3 regions of the Terribacillus jepli genome follow, and region 3 is predicted to be linked to each of the others. Evidence: predicted binding sites of a transcription regulator. Region 3 holds the regulator's gene; each other region holds the start of a gene.
The links. Region 3 encodes LexA, which represses DNA repair genes until DNA is damaged. Its sites were predicted from a motif close to CGAACATATGTTCG; they were not measured.

Region 1 (4,646 bases), 150 kb from region 3:
AGTTAATGAATTCAATAAATAAATAAAGTAACTGAAAAGCTCAATTTCTCTATTTTGATTTGTAGAGAAGTTGGGCTTTTTAATCTGGACTTTCCTTATCGTTGTTGTAAATCTGCATTTTCCTGACGCTACCCCATCTTTAATATTTACATAATCCTTCCAACGTGCTATGGTGTATAGGTTCTATTCATACTAAGTTAATAGGAATTGTAGAATATAAGAAGGAGGATGATTAACTTGAACTTATTCACTTTTGTGAACATTATTTTTTTATTAGCTTTATTGAGCGTGCTCTTTTATATGCAAAAGAAGCATGTTTCCTTTTCCAAGCGTGTGCTGACTGGATTGGGACTCGGTATCATACTCGGAATCGTACTGCAGTTGATTTATGAGCCGGCTTCCGAAACCATTGTCATGACAAATGACTGGTTCGGTTTGGTGGGAAGCGGTTATGTGAAGCTATTGCAAATGATCGTCATGCCACTTGTCTTCATTTCGATTGTAGCTGCGTTTACCAGACTCGAGAAATCATCGAATATCGGTAAGATAAGCGGTCTTGTCATCGGAACTCTGATGGTGACGACAGCCATTGCTGCAGCTATCGGCATCGCGGCAGCTGCAGGGTTCGACTTAAAAGCAATCGATGTTGCAGCAGGTGATGCCGAGATGACACGTGGAGAAGAATTGGAAACTAGCTTGACAGAAGTACAAAGCACAACCATTCCGCAAAAAGTATTGGAATTCCTGCCAGCAAATCCATTCTTGGATCTGACTGGTGCACGAGCTACTTCTACGATTGCAGTCGTTATATTTGCAGCATTTGTAGGTGTGGCCTACTTGGGAATAAAGAGGAAGAGTCCGGAGCAAGCTGCATTCTTCCAAAAAATGATTGAATCCTTGCATAGTCTTGTCATGCGCATTGTTACATTGGTATTGCGTCTGACACCTTACGGAATTCTTGCTTTGATGGCAAAAACGGTTGCAGGGAGCGACTTTCAAGCAATCGCGACATTGGGTAAATTTGTTATCGCCTCTTATGCTGCGCTGATTGCCATGTTCCTTGTCCACTTGCTCATTCTTACTATAATGGGGCTCAGTCCGAAACAATATGTCAAAAAGATCATGCCAGTCCTGGCATTTGCCTTTACTTCCCGTACCAGTGCGGGAACCTTGCCGCTGAACGTCGAGGCACAAAGGAATAAATTAGGTGTACCTGAATCGATCGCCAACTTCTCGGCATCCTTTGGGATCACTATCGGACAAAACGGCTGTGCCGGTATTTATCCAGCAATGCTCGCAGTCATGATTGCGCCTACCCAAGGTATCAATCCGCTATCTCCGTCATTCATTGCGACTTTGATCGTCGTCGTCATGATCAGTTCATTCGGTGTTGCCGGTGTCGGAGGGGGCGCTACGTTTGCCTCTTTGATCGTTCTATCTACGATGAATTTGCCAGTTGCTTTGGCAGGTGTATTGATATCGATCGAGCCGCTGATCGATATGGGCCGAACAGCGCTGAATGTAAGTGGATCCATGGTATCAGGGTTGGTGACAAGCCGGACACTTGGTGAATTGGACACAAAAACTTATCGTTCCGATGAAGCTGCTTCAGAAAGCATGGTACGCTAAAGTCGCATGATACAAAAAGCCGCTCCTAATGTGAGCGGCTTTTCTAATGCAATGAAATATCCATTATATGATGGAACGGTATGCGAATCGGATATAAGGAATCATGTGTATCCAAGAGCAAATATTGTTCGGATTGTTCCAGACTAATCACGACTCCAAGAGCAGTTTCTACTTGTTGCCCTTTTCTATACAGTATACGGATCTTCGTTTTCCCCACCTCGATATCCCGCACCTTCTGCTCAAGCTCTTCCAGCTGCTGCTCATCCATGATCGGCGGCTTTGCCTTGCCGATTTCCCGTCCCATGTGCTGCAGCATTTCCACATGCTCCGGCAGCATTAAAGATGTCCATTTGATCTTGCCCCGATCATTCACCATAGCTCATTCCTCCTGTTAACAGCATAATCGAACGTACGTTCTTTTTCAAGTGACAAAGAACGTATGTTCGATTATAATATTTATATAAACTCGGCAAAGAAAGCAGGGATCCAAATGGACAGAGCATCGTGGATAAGATTTGTGGAGCAGCAGGTTATGATGATTTATATGGCGAAAGATGGCTCCTTGACGAAACGTCAGGTCAAAATTGAAAAGATCAATGAAGCATCCGTGACAGGTTATTGCTATTTACGAAAGCAGCTTCGTACTTTCCGGATGGACCGGATCCTTGCCATTCAGCCAATCAAACGGCAACACACGTGGCGCATGTCATCTTGATTCCTGTCATTCACCCACTATCTCCTTCCTGAATAGACTGCTAGGGAACCTAGGAAAAGGAGAACATACGATGGCGATTTTGTCCGATGGGACCAATGCCCTTCATTACCCAGAGGCTTCATGGCAGCGAGAAGCACTGCTTGCCTTTCAGCATGAATTATCCGACCAGCAATCCAGATTCCCTTGTATACCGGCTACAGTCGGACACCGGCTAGGGCAGTTCCGCTTTGGTTTTGCGGGCGATCCGGCTACAAAAGACACAGCCAGACAGCTGGCTGATTTATTGCATATATATGGACAGCAATCAAAGGAGTTCGGTGCTTATACTTCCCTGATTGTTTTCTTTGATACAACAAAGCAGAAGGAGCTTGGCCTGGATGTGCCTTCTTATTTTCATATTTACTGGGACTTGCTCAGCAGGACAACGGCCTATGATCCAGCCAGCTGGCCGAACGATATCCCTGAAAGTCCTGAAAATGCGTTGTGGGAGTATTGTTTCGGAGGGGAGAAATACTTCATGTATTGTGCAACGCCTGCGCATCAGCAAAAGAAAAGCCGGAATTTCCCATGCATGATGCTTGCCGTCACACCCAGATGGGTGCTGAAGGAATTCGAATCGAAATCCAAAGCCGCCGGTATCAAACGGAAAATAAGATCACGTATAATTGCCTACGATGATAGTGACATCCATCCAGATTTGAATGCATACGGCCACCCCGATAATCATGAATGGAAGCAATATTTTCTTCATGATGACAATACCTCTCCTCTCAAATGCCCTTTTCACAGAAACAAGCAAGACTGATGGATTCTACCCGTTCTTCCCATACCACCCCTTTACAAATCATGCTAGAATAATAGCAGGAGGAATATGTATGAAACTATTGCATACCGCTGACTGGCATCTTGGTAAGATTGTCAACAGCGTACATATGACAGAAGATCAGGCCTTCATTTTGGAGCAGATCAAAGTGATAATTGATAGAGAACAGCCTGATGCGGTCATCGTAGCAGGCGATTTATATGATAGGGCGATTCCGCCGCGTGATGCAGTGGAGTTGCTGAACGATACATGGAACTGGCTGGTCGGCGAGAAGGAAATTCCAGTATTGTCGATCAGCGGCAATCACGACAGTCCGGATCGTCTTGATTTTGGCAGTCAGCTGTTCAGAGCGAGCAAGCTATTCATCGAAACGAAGCTGCGGCAGGGAATGCAGCCCGTCACCTTGGAAGATGAGCATGGCCCTGTACGTTTTCATCTTATCCCGTATACGGAACCAGCTGATGTACGGGCATTTTTCGACGATGAGAGCATCACGACCCACCAGCGGGCAATGGAACGCATCGTTACCTACATTACCGATACGTACGATATGACTGAAAGACATGTATTTGTTGGACATGCCTTCCTTGCCGGAGGTATGGAATCCGACTCGGAAGAGCGGTTGTCGATGATCGGAGGAAGTCCGTATGTGGATGCAGCTCTTTTCGAACCATTCACCTACGCAGCTTTCGGACATCTGCATCAAGCACAGCGAATCGGCAGTGATCATATCCGTTACAGCGGTTCACCGCTTAAATATTCATTTTCGGAAGCGACCCATAAAAAATCGGTTACGATGGTGGAACTGGACGCTGCCGGATTTCGTTCATTCGAGAAGATAGACCTAATCCCCAAACGTGATATGCGCATCGTAGAAGGTTATTTTGATGAGTTAATGGAAGGGACGGCAGGAAGCAAAGACGACTACCTGCATATCAGAATGTTGGATGATGGACAGCTGCTGGATCCAATGGGTAAACTTCGCAAGCTTTATCCGAACATCCTGCGGTTGGAACGCAAAGCAAAGACTGGGGCAAGCAGCATGTCCGATATCAAACAAATCAAAGAAAAACAACGCATGTCACATATGCAGCTTTTTGCCGCCTTTTATGAGGAAATGAAAGGTGAGGCTATACCGGAACACCGCCAGAAACATATGGAAGCAATCATCCAGCGACTGGTCGAGCAAGAGAGGAGAAGCTGATATGCGTGCCATCACTTTACAAATGACCGCTTTCGGTCCTTATCATAAAGCCCAGACCATCGATTTCCGGGAACTTGGAGCAGAATCCATCTTCTTGATCACAGGTCCGACCGGGGCAGGAAAGACCACGATATTTGATGCTATTTGCTATAGCTTATATGGACGGGCCAGCGGCAGTGACCGCGATCAAGATTCCCTCCGCAGTCATTTCGCAGCACCAGGCGAAACGACAGAAGTGCGCTACCGCTTTGCACTTCGCGGTACGGAATACGAGA
Region 2 (4,646 bases), on a different contig from region 3:
CTGGCCAACTGCTTTTATTTTATGTTTGGTCAGGCTGACAAAGCTTGGAGTAGGATTCAAGGTGTTGGACTTGGTTACTGTTTGATCAGAATGCTGCCGTTGTTCTTGGATATATTGAAAAGTGTGGGGGATTCGATTGCGGCATAAAAAAATATCCTCCCGTAAAGAGAGGATAAAAATAATAATAAGTTTTGTGACCATATTGACCATAATATGACCATAAACGCATTAATATTAATTGAATAAATTTGAGTTACACACATATCCACAACCCTTAAAATCCCCTAATACCGCAATGGTTTGAAACAGATTGAAAAACTTTGTTTTTCGCCTATGAAATCTGCGGCATCACGCATAAAGCCCCGATATCCATCGATCCCGTCAGCGGTATGTACTTCTTTCCTACTTCCTCCCCGCTCTCCCATACATGCTCTTGGATTTCACATTCCCACATCAAGCGGATCGAAGCCGCAGCCCATCAGTGCACAAACCTTACCTTCAAAAATGGCCACACACTTACCTTGGACGTGTCGTATGGATCGATGATGAATCAGGTCCAGCGCACTGCCCAGTATCGTTTTCTTCTGGATAAGCGAATCAGGCATTTGTGGAAGTATGGCGGGGATCAGATTGCGGAGCCTTTTGGGTGAGTTCCATCAGGATAGCCTCGACTTTCTTCCGTATAGCCGGGTTGAAATAGTTGCGCTTTTCCTCACATTCCTTCGTGATGAACAAAAAGGTGGTGAACGCGTCGTTTTTCTCCGTCGTTACAATCTGCATATTGTGCCGGCGGAGCTCGATGCGCAGCTGACGGCGCTCCTCCAATGCGGTTTTCTCCATTGCTTGTAATGTATGTAACAGATGCGCTTTTATCTTGTGCTTTCCCTCTTCCACAATCCGGATATCTTGCTGCAGGACAACAATGGCCATGGATAGAAACAGAAACCGGGATCCCAGCTTATATTCCGACTCACTAAGACAACGCATATGCCTTTCCTCCTAACGCGAACGTGCGTTCTATTATATCCTATTGCTATGCAAAGTGAAAACAGGATAGTACAGGTAATTTATAAATTACTAACCAAATGCAGGAAAAGAAGGGGTCATCCTGTCGGACTTTGCAGGCTCGGGCTTTTTTGTTTAAAATGGTAAAAAGATGTTTTTTGCTGGGAATAGGAGAATGGTTAGATGGTCTTAGGTTTTGGATGGAACGATTTGCTGGAAATGTTCCGCAACGGAACATGGGACGATTATGTCAAGTCCCTGCTTGATCGATATGAAAATCTGGGTCCTATACCCGGCATATTGCTTCCTTACTTGGAAGCTTTCCTGCCGTTTCTGCCGCTTGTTGTATTCGTACTTACGAATACAGTGGCTTATGGCCTGCTATGGGGCTTCCTTTATTCGTGGGTGGGTACGTCACTTGGGGCAATCACGGTCTTTTGGCTGATCCGAAGGTACCGCCACACACGCATGATCAATTGGTTGCGCCACAACAAGCAAGTAAAGAGAATAACAGAGTGGCTGGATCGTCATGGTTTTGGCCCGCTATTCATTTTGTTATGCTTCCCATTTTCCCCGTCGGCTATCATCAATGTCGTCGCTGGGCTATCAAAAATCAGTCTGCAGCAATTTGCGCTCGCTGTATTCCTAGGGAAGGCACTGATGATTTTCTCGATAGCTTTCGTAGGGGACAGCCTGACGTCATTTGCGGAAAATCCGATAAAGACTGTCATTGTTGCTGTGGCAATCATCCTGTTTTGGATGATAGGAAAGTACGTCGAGGGAAGGCTGAAAAAGAAAAACGGGAAGATGGAGCGGTCGGATAAGGATTAAAGCCATCCAAGCCGGGGTAAAGGTGTTGCAAAACACCTACACCGGAGGAAAGCACATATGAAAAACAAAATACGCTGGAAGCATGTTTTCCTGCTTGTCGGCATCGTGCTTGTGCTCTTCTGTTTCAAAGAATTGATTTTTGCGGATTACAGAGTGGAAGGAGAGTCGATGGAGCCGACTTTGCAGGATGGCAATTTTTTGATGGTGAACAAGTTCATGGATGATGCAAGCAGTATCCAGCGTTTCGATGTCATTGTGTTCCACGCTACAGAAGATGAAGATTACGTGAAACGTGTCATCGGAATGCCAGGCGATTCACTGGAGGTCAGAAATGACAGGCTGTTTGTAAATGGGGAATACAGGCCGGAACATTATTTGGAGGACTATCGCGATGATGTCGAGGGCCAATTGACGTATGATTTTACATTGGAAGATGTCACCGGGCGGACAACAGTACCGGAAGGAATGCTGTTTGTCATGGGTGATAATCGCAGGGACAGCCTGGACAGCCGCTCATTCGGTTTCATTCCGATCGAGCAGGTAGTCGGGAAAGTTGACGCCCAATTCTGGCCGATGTCCGCATCCGGACTTGGCGCTTAGCTCCTTATCTTGGATAAGGGGCTTTTCCAATATATGCAAGCGAACAAATGTGCGTATCTGTTTTCCTTTCAACCGGGGAACATGATAAAATAAGATTACTAGTTTGGGAGACAGGAGTGAAGTTTAACATGGGGGTACGTTTTATCATCGGTCGGTCCGGAGCAGGGAAAAGCCGGGCCTGCCTGGATGAGATAGCAGCCAAATTGAAGGATGATCCAATGGGACCGAATATTTTTTATCTCGTTCCGGATCAGATGACGTTCCAGCAAGAACAGGCGCTTATCAGGCAAACAGGTGTGGAAGGCAGCATCCGTGCACAGGTGTACAGCCTGTCGCGGCTGGCTTGGTATATTTTGCAGGAGACAGGCGGTGCGACCAAGCAGTTCATCACCTCGACCGGTATCCAGATGATGCTCCGGAAAATCACCGAGGAACGTAAATCCGACTGGAATGTCTTCCAAAAAGCAATCGAGAAGAATGGTTTTATGGGGCAGCTGGAAAGCATGATCACAGAGCTGAAGCGATATCGTGTTACACCGGAGCTTCTCCATGCCCAGATACAGGAAATGGAGCAGTTTCAACAGCAGCATTCCCCTGAACGTACGCTTCGGGATAAGCTGGAGGATATCAGTTATATTTACGATCGCCTGACTGCGCTTTTACGAGATAAATATATTGACAGCGAGGATCAGCTGCATATATTGGCATCCAAAATCCCGCTGTCGCGTTCTGTCAAAGGATCGGAGATCTATCTGGATGGTTTCCATCAATTCACCCCGCAGGAGCTGGAGGTTATCGGTGCACTGATGACAGAAGCGGACCAAGTGACAGTGACGCTTACTTTGGATGGGGCAAACCGCCAGGATGTCGATGAGCTTGATTTGTTTGCACGCACACATGACACCTTTCTGCAAATCAAACAGACAGCACAGGAGCGAAATGTGCCGATTACCTCTATCGAGCAGCTGAGTCCCGAGGATGGACGTTTCGGTCATAATCCTGCCTTCTTGCATTTGGAGGAGCATTTGGAAACACGCCCGGCACCATCATTGAAAGGAGAAGTGCCGATCACGCTGGCGCAGGCAGTCCACCCGAGGGCGGAGGTCGAAGGTGTGGCGCAGGAAATCGTCACGCTTGTACGGGAGAAAGGCTACCGTTATCAGGACATCGCGCTGCTTTTAAGACAGGCTGATGTATACCATGAGCTGATCGAAACCGTGTTTGCGGATTATCATATCCCGGTATTCATCGACCAGAAAAAGCCGATGATCCACCATCCGCTGCTGGAACTGATCCGTTCCGGAATGGAAGTCGTCGATGGGAATTGGCGTTATGAAGCTGTGTTCCGCGTCTTGAAAACCGGCTTCATCCCATCGAGTGATGAAGCTTATCCGCTGACAGAAGAAGCGATAGATGAATTGGAGAATTATTGCCTGGAATACGGCATCCGCTCCAGGGATCGCTGGCTGCAAAAAGAAGATTGGATCTTCCAGCGCTTCCGCGGCTTTGAAGCGACGCGGCAGACTGATAAGGAACGGGAAACGCAAAAACGGATCAATCATTATCGCCGTCAAGTGGCGGATGCGATGAAGAGATTCGATCGGAAGCTGCGGGAAGGCAAGACATTCCGTGAACGCTCGATTGCAGTCTATGATTGGCTGGAGCAGCTGAAAGTTCCGCAGCGCCTTGAGGAGATGCAAGTCATTTTCGACGAGCGCGGTGAATTGGAGAGAGCAAGGGAACAAGATCAGGTCTGGGACGCAGTGCTTCAGCTGTTGGATGAAGCCGTGGAGATAGTCGGACAGGAGCGTGTTTCCCTGCAAGTTTTCCGTCACACGATGGAGACCGGATTCGAATCGCTGGAATTTGCCCATATCCCGCCCAGTCTGGATCAGGTGATTGTCGGAACGATCGATCACAGCAAGGTGAGCGGGTTGAAATGTGCGTTCCTGCTAGGAGTCAATGAAGGTGTGTGGCCGATGAAGCCAAAGCCTGACGGACTCATCAGTGAAGAGGATAGGGAAATGCTGGCAGTGTACGGCTTGCAGCTTGCAGCTGGGGGTAAACGTCAGCTGCTGGATGAAAGCTTTTATATGTACCTTGCTTTCACAGCGGCAAGTGAGCGGCTGTGGGTAAGCTATCCGATCAGTGATCAGGAAGGAAAGGCAAAAATGGCGTCTAACCTCGTGCAGCGCATGAAGGATCTATTC
Region 3 (4,646 bases):
TGCACGCAGTGATGCCAGCTGTTCGATCGGCTCGTGTGTCGGTCCGTCTTCTCCGACTGCGATGCTATCATGAGTCAATACGTATGTCACAGGTGTTCCCATTAAAGCAGACAGACGGATAGCCGGGCGCAAGTAATCACTGAAGACGAAGAATGTACCGCCGTACACCTTCAGACCGCCGTGAAGCGCCATACCGTTCAAAGCAGCGCCCATCGCGAATTCACGCACACCGAACCAGATATTGCGGCCGCTGTAGTTCGATTTGGAGAAGTTCTCTTCCTTCGCTAAGAGCGTCTTGTTGGAACCAGCAAGGTCGGCACTTCCGCCAAACAAAGCTGGCACAGTATCGGCAATGGCATTCAATACCTTTCCGGAAGCAGAACGAGTGGCAATTGCATCTTTGCCTTCCTCGTACGTCGGAAGCGCATCCGCCCATCCTTCCGGAAGTTCACCTTTGATTGCAGCAGACAGTTCTCTTGCAAGCTCAGGATGCGCTTCTTCATACTTCGCAAATAGCTCGTTCCAGGCACTTTCAGCTTCGGCGCCATTTTTGACTACTTTCTCTTCGAAATCTGCATAAACCTCTTCCGGGACGTGGAAGTCTTCATGTTCCCACTTATAATATTCCTTCGTAAGTTTTACTTCATCAACACCCAGCGGCGCACCATGCGAAGCACTTTTCGCTGACTTGTTCGGAGAGCCGTAACCAATGACAGTTTTCACTTCAATCAAAGTAGGCTGTGTTGTATTCGCTTTCGCTTCTTTGATAGCTTCACGAATTGCATCCACATTCGTGCCTTCCTCGACACGAATCACTTGCCAGCCGTATGCTTTGAAGCGGTCTTCCACATTCTCAGAGAAACTGTGATGAAGATCGCCATCGAGCGAGATATCATTTGAATCATACAGGACGATCAGCTTGTCCAAGCCAAGATGGCCCGCAAGTGATGCTGTCTCATGGGAAATACCTTCCATCAAGTCACCATCACCGCAAATGGCATATGTGTAGTGATCCACAACCGGGAAGCCCTCTTTATTATACTTCGCTGCAAGATGCGCTTCAGCCATTGCCATACCGGTAGCCATCGCGATACCTTGTCCCAGCGGACCAGTTGTTGCCTCGACACCATCCGTATGATGGACTTCCGGATGACCTGGTGTACGGGAGCCGAATTGACGGAATGATTTCAAATCATCGATGGATACTTTGTATCCAGATAAATGCAAGAGGGAATACAAGAGCATGGAACCATGTCCGGCAGACAAAACGAAACGATCCCGGTTGAACCAGTGGGAATTCTTCGGATTGTGAGCCATGAAATCGGTGAAAAGCGTATACGCCATCGGTGCAGCACCCATCGGCATACCTGGATGGCCGGAATTAGCTGCTTCGATTGCATCGATCGATAACGTACGAATTGTATTGATTGAAAGCAATTCTGTTGTCTGAACCATGTGAACATCCCTTTCATCTAGCAAATTATGTACTCTTGTTCATCCTATACCGAAATGCTCTGATAGACAAGGATTTATACATAGAAAAAGAAGGGAATGGCTGAGCATGAAGCCAGCCTCCCCTTCTTATTTATCGTCCCGCATTTTCTTCACTTTATCCGGTGTAACATCGTTTCCTTCCGGATCGATGATCGTCATCGTCTTGAATTGGTTCTTGAACGAAGAGCGGACATTCTTCAAATATTCCTGTCTAAGTTCCTTCTGCTCTTTCTGTTCGCCAAGGCTAAGTCCTTCTGTTTTCGCTTTATGTGCCAACGCGTTGATGCGCGCCAATTTTTCTTTGGATATCATTTGTGTATGCTCCTTTAAGCATTAAAGTTCATACACACTATGTTACCTGCTGATGTCCTCCGATTCAAGCGAAAGATATTCCTGATACCTCCTATGTACGGTTGCCTTCGATACACGGAACCCCATACCGCGAAGAACAGAGCTGATTTCCTGGAAAGTGAGCTTGTTGTTTCGCAGCCTGACCACCTCTTGGATCGGAAAGTCAATCCTCTCCCTGCCCGGTGCCGCCTGCTGGTTGCTCAAATTCTTACTCGGATCATAGCCCGCTTCAATCGCCCGTCTCATGCCCCGTTTTATCTTCATATTATGAATTTTCCTCTGGTACTCCTCGACAATACCGACAATCTGGAGCACCATACCATCCGATTCAGAAAGCTGGAATTCGCCATGCTGACTCAACGTATAGACTTTGACCTCAAGCTTTTGCAGGTGATGGAATAATGCAATTTTGGTATTCCCTCTGCCGAGTCTTGTTTCATCCTGGATAAGAAGGCAATCTGCTTCACCTGCTGTAAATAGATCCAGCATGCGAAAGATACCCGGCCGTTCGATTTCATAACCGCTCTGTCTCTCTTCTACGATATCGATGACCTCTATGTCGGAAGAAGCAGCAAGACTCATGAGCTCTTCACGCTGTCGCTCAATGGAACTTGCCTGCTCGTCCTTTTCTGTACTGACTCTGCAATAGATGACTGCTTTCATTGATGTACCCTCTCACTTCAGCTAATTAGACACTCATAATGAGTGTAAAGTATAAGAAGAAAAGCGTGAAGCCGAAAAGCACATAATAGAATAGATCTGATTTCGCTAGTTTTTTGAACATGGTAGACCCCTCCGCGTTTTAAGAACGTGCGTTCTCTTTGTTAATTCCATTATATACGAACATAGGTTCTAGTCAAGGCTTTTTTTCGAACGGATGTTTGTATATTGAAATCTGTCATGGTATACTGTATGTAATAAAAATATATGCACGGGGTGTTCGATACATGATGAAACTATCGAAAAGACAGGAAGCGATTCTAGCATACATAAAGGAACAGGTACTCGATAAAGGCTACCCGCCATCCGTCAGGGAAATTGGGGAGGCAGTCGGCCTGGCATCCAGCTCCACGGTACATGGCCATCTTTCCAGACTGGAGAAAAAAGGGCTGATTCGGCGCGACCCTACCAAACCGCGTGCCATCGAGGTCCTATCATTAGATAACGAAGAACAGACTGAAATCCCCCGCGGCGAGGCAAATTATGCGCCGGTCATCGGGAAAGTGACGGCAGGTATTCCAATCACCGCCGTAGAGAATATCGAAGAATACGTACCGGTACCAAGCCATCTGGTCGGTCCGGATGACAATATTTTCGTTCTAGTCATTGTCGGGGAGAGTATGATCGAAGCCGGCATTCTGGATGGGGACATGGTCATCGTCAAACAACAGCAGACAGCTCAAAACGGTGAAATCGTCGTAGCGATGACAGAGGACAATGAAGCGACGGTGAAGCGGTTCTTCAAGGAAGAGAACCAGATCCGCCTGCAGCCGGAGAACAGTACGATGGAACCTATCATCCTGGATAATGTTAGCATTCTTGGAAAAGTAATCGGTTTATATCGATCCATTCAATAAAAAATCGGCATCTGCCGATTTTTTTTCATAGAATTTACACACTTTCCGCCTTCTTTCGACACATTTTTTGGGTATATTAGAATATGCTTTTACCAAAAGCTAGAAAGCGGGTGGAATCGTGAAGCTATTTTACAAGCTTGTGTGCAAAATACGAGGCCGTCATAAGATTGATAGTGTTACTGATTCATGCAAATGCGGATATACTAGGAGTTACCGCAGGGAACAACACAGTATGGACGATTATTATCTTAAAGAACGTTAAGTACAGTGAGGAAATAAGAGCTTGCCTATGCGGCAAGCTCCTCTTTTGAATGATGGGTTTCTTTTTTAGTTTCTTGCGTTAAGCAAGGCAAACTTATCAATCCGTTATTAAATGATCAATCTTGGCTGGGTTCTTTCTTTTCCTGAATTCACCCGCAGCCATACCGACTGCTTTCCGAAAAACTTTATTAAAATAATTTGCGTTTGAATACCCTACCCTATCAGCAATCTCTGTGATGGATAATCTTGTTGTCATAAGCAAATCAACCGCTTTTTGAACCCTTATTTTAGTGAGATATTTGATTGGTGTTGTATCAAGCTGCTCTTGAAAATGCTTGACTAAGTAATATTTGGAATAACCTGATACTGCAGCGATATCACTCAATGTAAGGGGCTCAGCATAATGTGACTGCATATAAGATAAGGTTTTTGTAATTTGATCAGAAAGATCTTTCTTATGATTTTCCATGTCTCTTACAAATCGATAACACTCCATGATATATTCATAAGCGCTGGCGGATGCTAGATAACTATCTGTAATTTTATTCTCGATCGTATCCTGGTATATTCCCAACAATAGCTGAATCAGTTTTGATTCTGGAGAAATTTTCAGGACGGGACCGTTATTTTCTAAGATATAACGCCAGCATTCCATTGCTTTGCGGCCAACCAAGGTAATGAAGATGAATTCCCATCCATCACTGTCCTTTGGGAGATAATAACGATGCTCACTCGGAATTTCAACAAGAAATGCTTCCCCTGCTTTTAACGAATAACATTTCCCATCAATCTCAAGATTTCCCGTGCCTGATAACGTGTACTGAAATACATACGTGCCAATATCCTGTCTTTTCAATCCATCCCAATCATAGCTCATATCCGGGCTTTTTTTATCTCTGCCGAGCAAGAAAATGTTTGCTGTTTCGTCCATTCCCGCATCCTGAAAATGAAAGCCATAGACAC

Region 1: the regulator LexA is predicted to act here: its motif matches at 2,062-2,075, upstream of AB1K91_RS06295 (YolD-like family protein).
Region 2: the regulator LexA is predicted to act here: its motif matches at 2,477-2,490, upstream of addB (helicase-exonuclease AddAB subunit AddB).

What each region holds. Positions count from the first base shown of each region.
Region 1 is NZ_JBFEGH010000004.1:89,210-93,855, forward strand. It holds gene AB1K91_RS06285 (type 1 glutamine amidotransferase family protein) at 1-26, shown strand, start outside; gene AB1K91_RS06290 (L-cystine transporter) at 229-1,629, shown strand; gene AB1K91_RS06295 (YolD-like family protein) at 1,673-2,005, opposite strand; gene AB1K91_RS06300 (WYL domain-containing protein) at 2,120-2,344, shown strand; gene AB1K91_RS06305 (YqcI/YcgG family protein) at 2,415-3,149, shown strand; gene AB1K91_RS06310 (exonuclease SbcCD subunit D) at 3,220-4,371, shown strand; gene AB1K91_RS06315 (AAA family ATPase) at 4,373-4,646, shown strand, end outside.
Region 2 is NZ_JBFEGH010000003.1:222,190-226,835, forward strand. It holds gene AB1K91_RS05395 (hypothetical protein) at 1-147, shown strand, start outside; gene AB1K91_RS05400 (competence protein ComK) at 321-650, shown strand; gene AB1K91_RS05405 (YhjD family protein) at 598-987, opposite strand; gene AB1K91_RS05410 (TVP38/TMEM64 family protein) at 1,189-1,836, shown strand; gene lepB (signal peptidase I) at 1,894-2,436, shown strand; gene addB (helicase-exonuclease AddAB subunit AddB) at 2,565-4,646, shown strand, end outside.
Region 3 is NZ_JBFEGH010000004.1:240,807-245,452, forward strand. It holds gene tkt (transketolase) at 1-1,455, opposite strand, end outside; gene AB1K91_RS07005 (DUF896 domain-containing protein) at 1,582-1,806, opposite strand; gene AB1K91_RS07010 (YneB family resolvase-like protein) at 1,849-2,508, opposite strand; gene lexA (transcriptional repressor LexA) at 2,793-3,422, shown strand; gene AB1K91_RS07020 (helix-turn-helix domain-containing protein) at 3,781-4,614, opposite strand.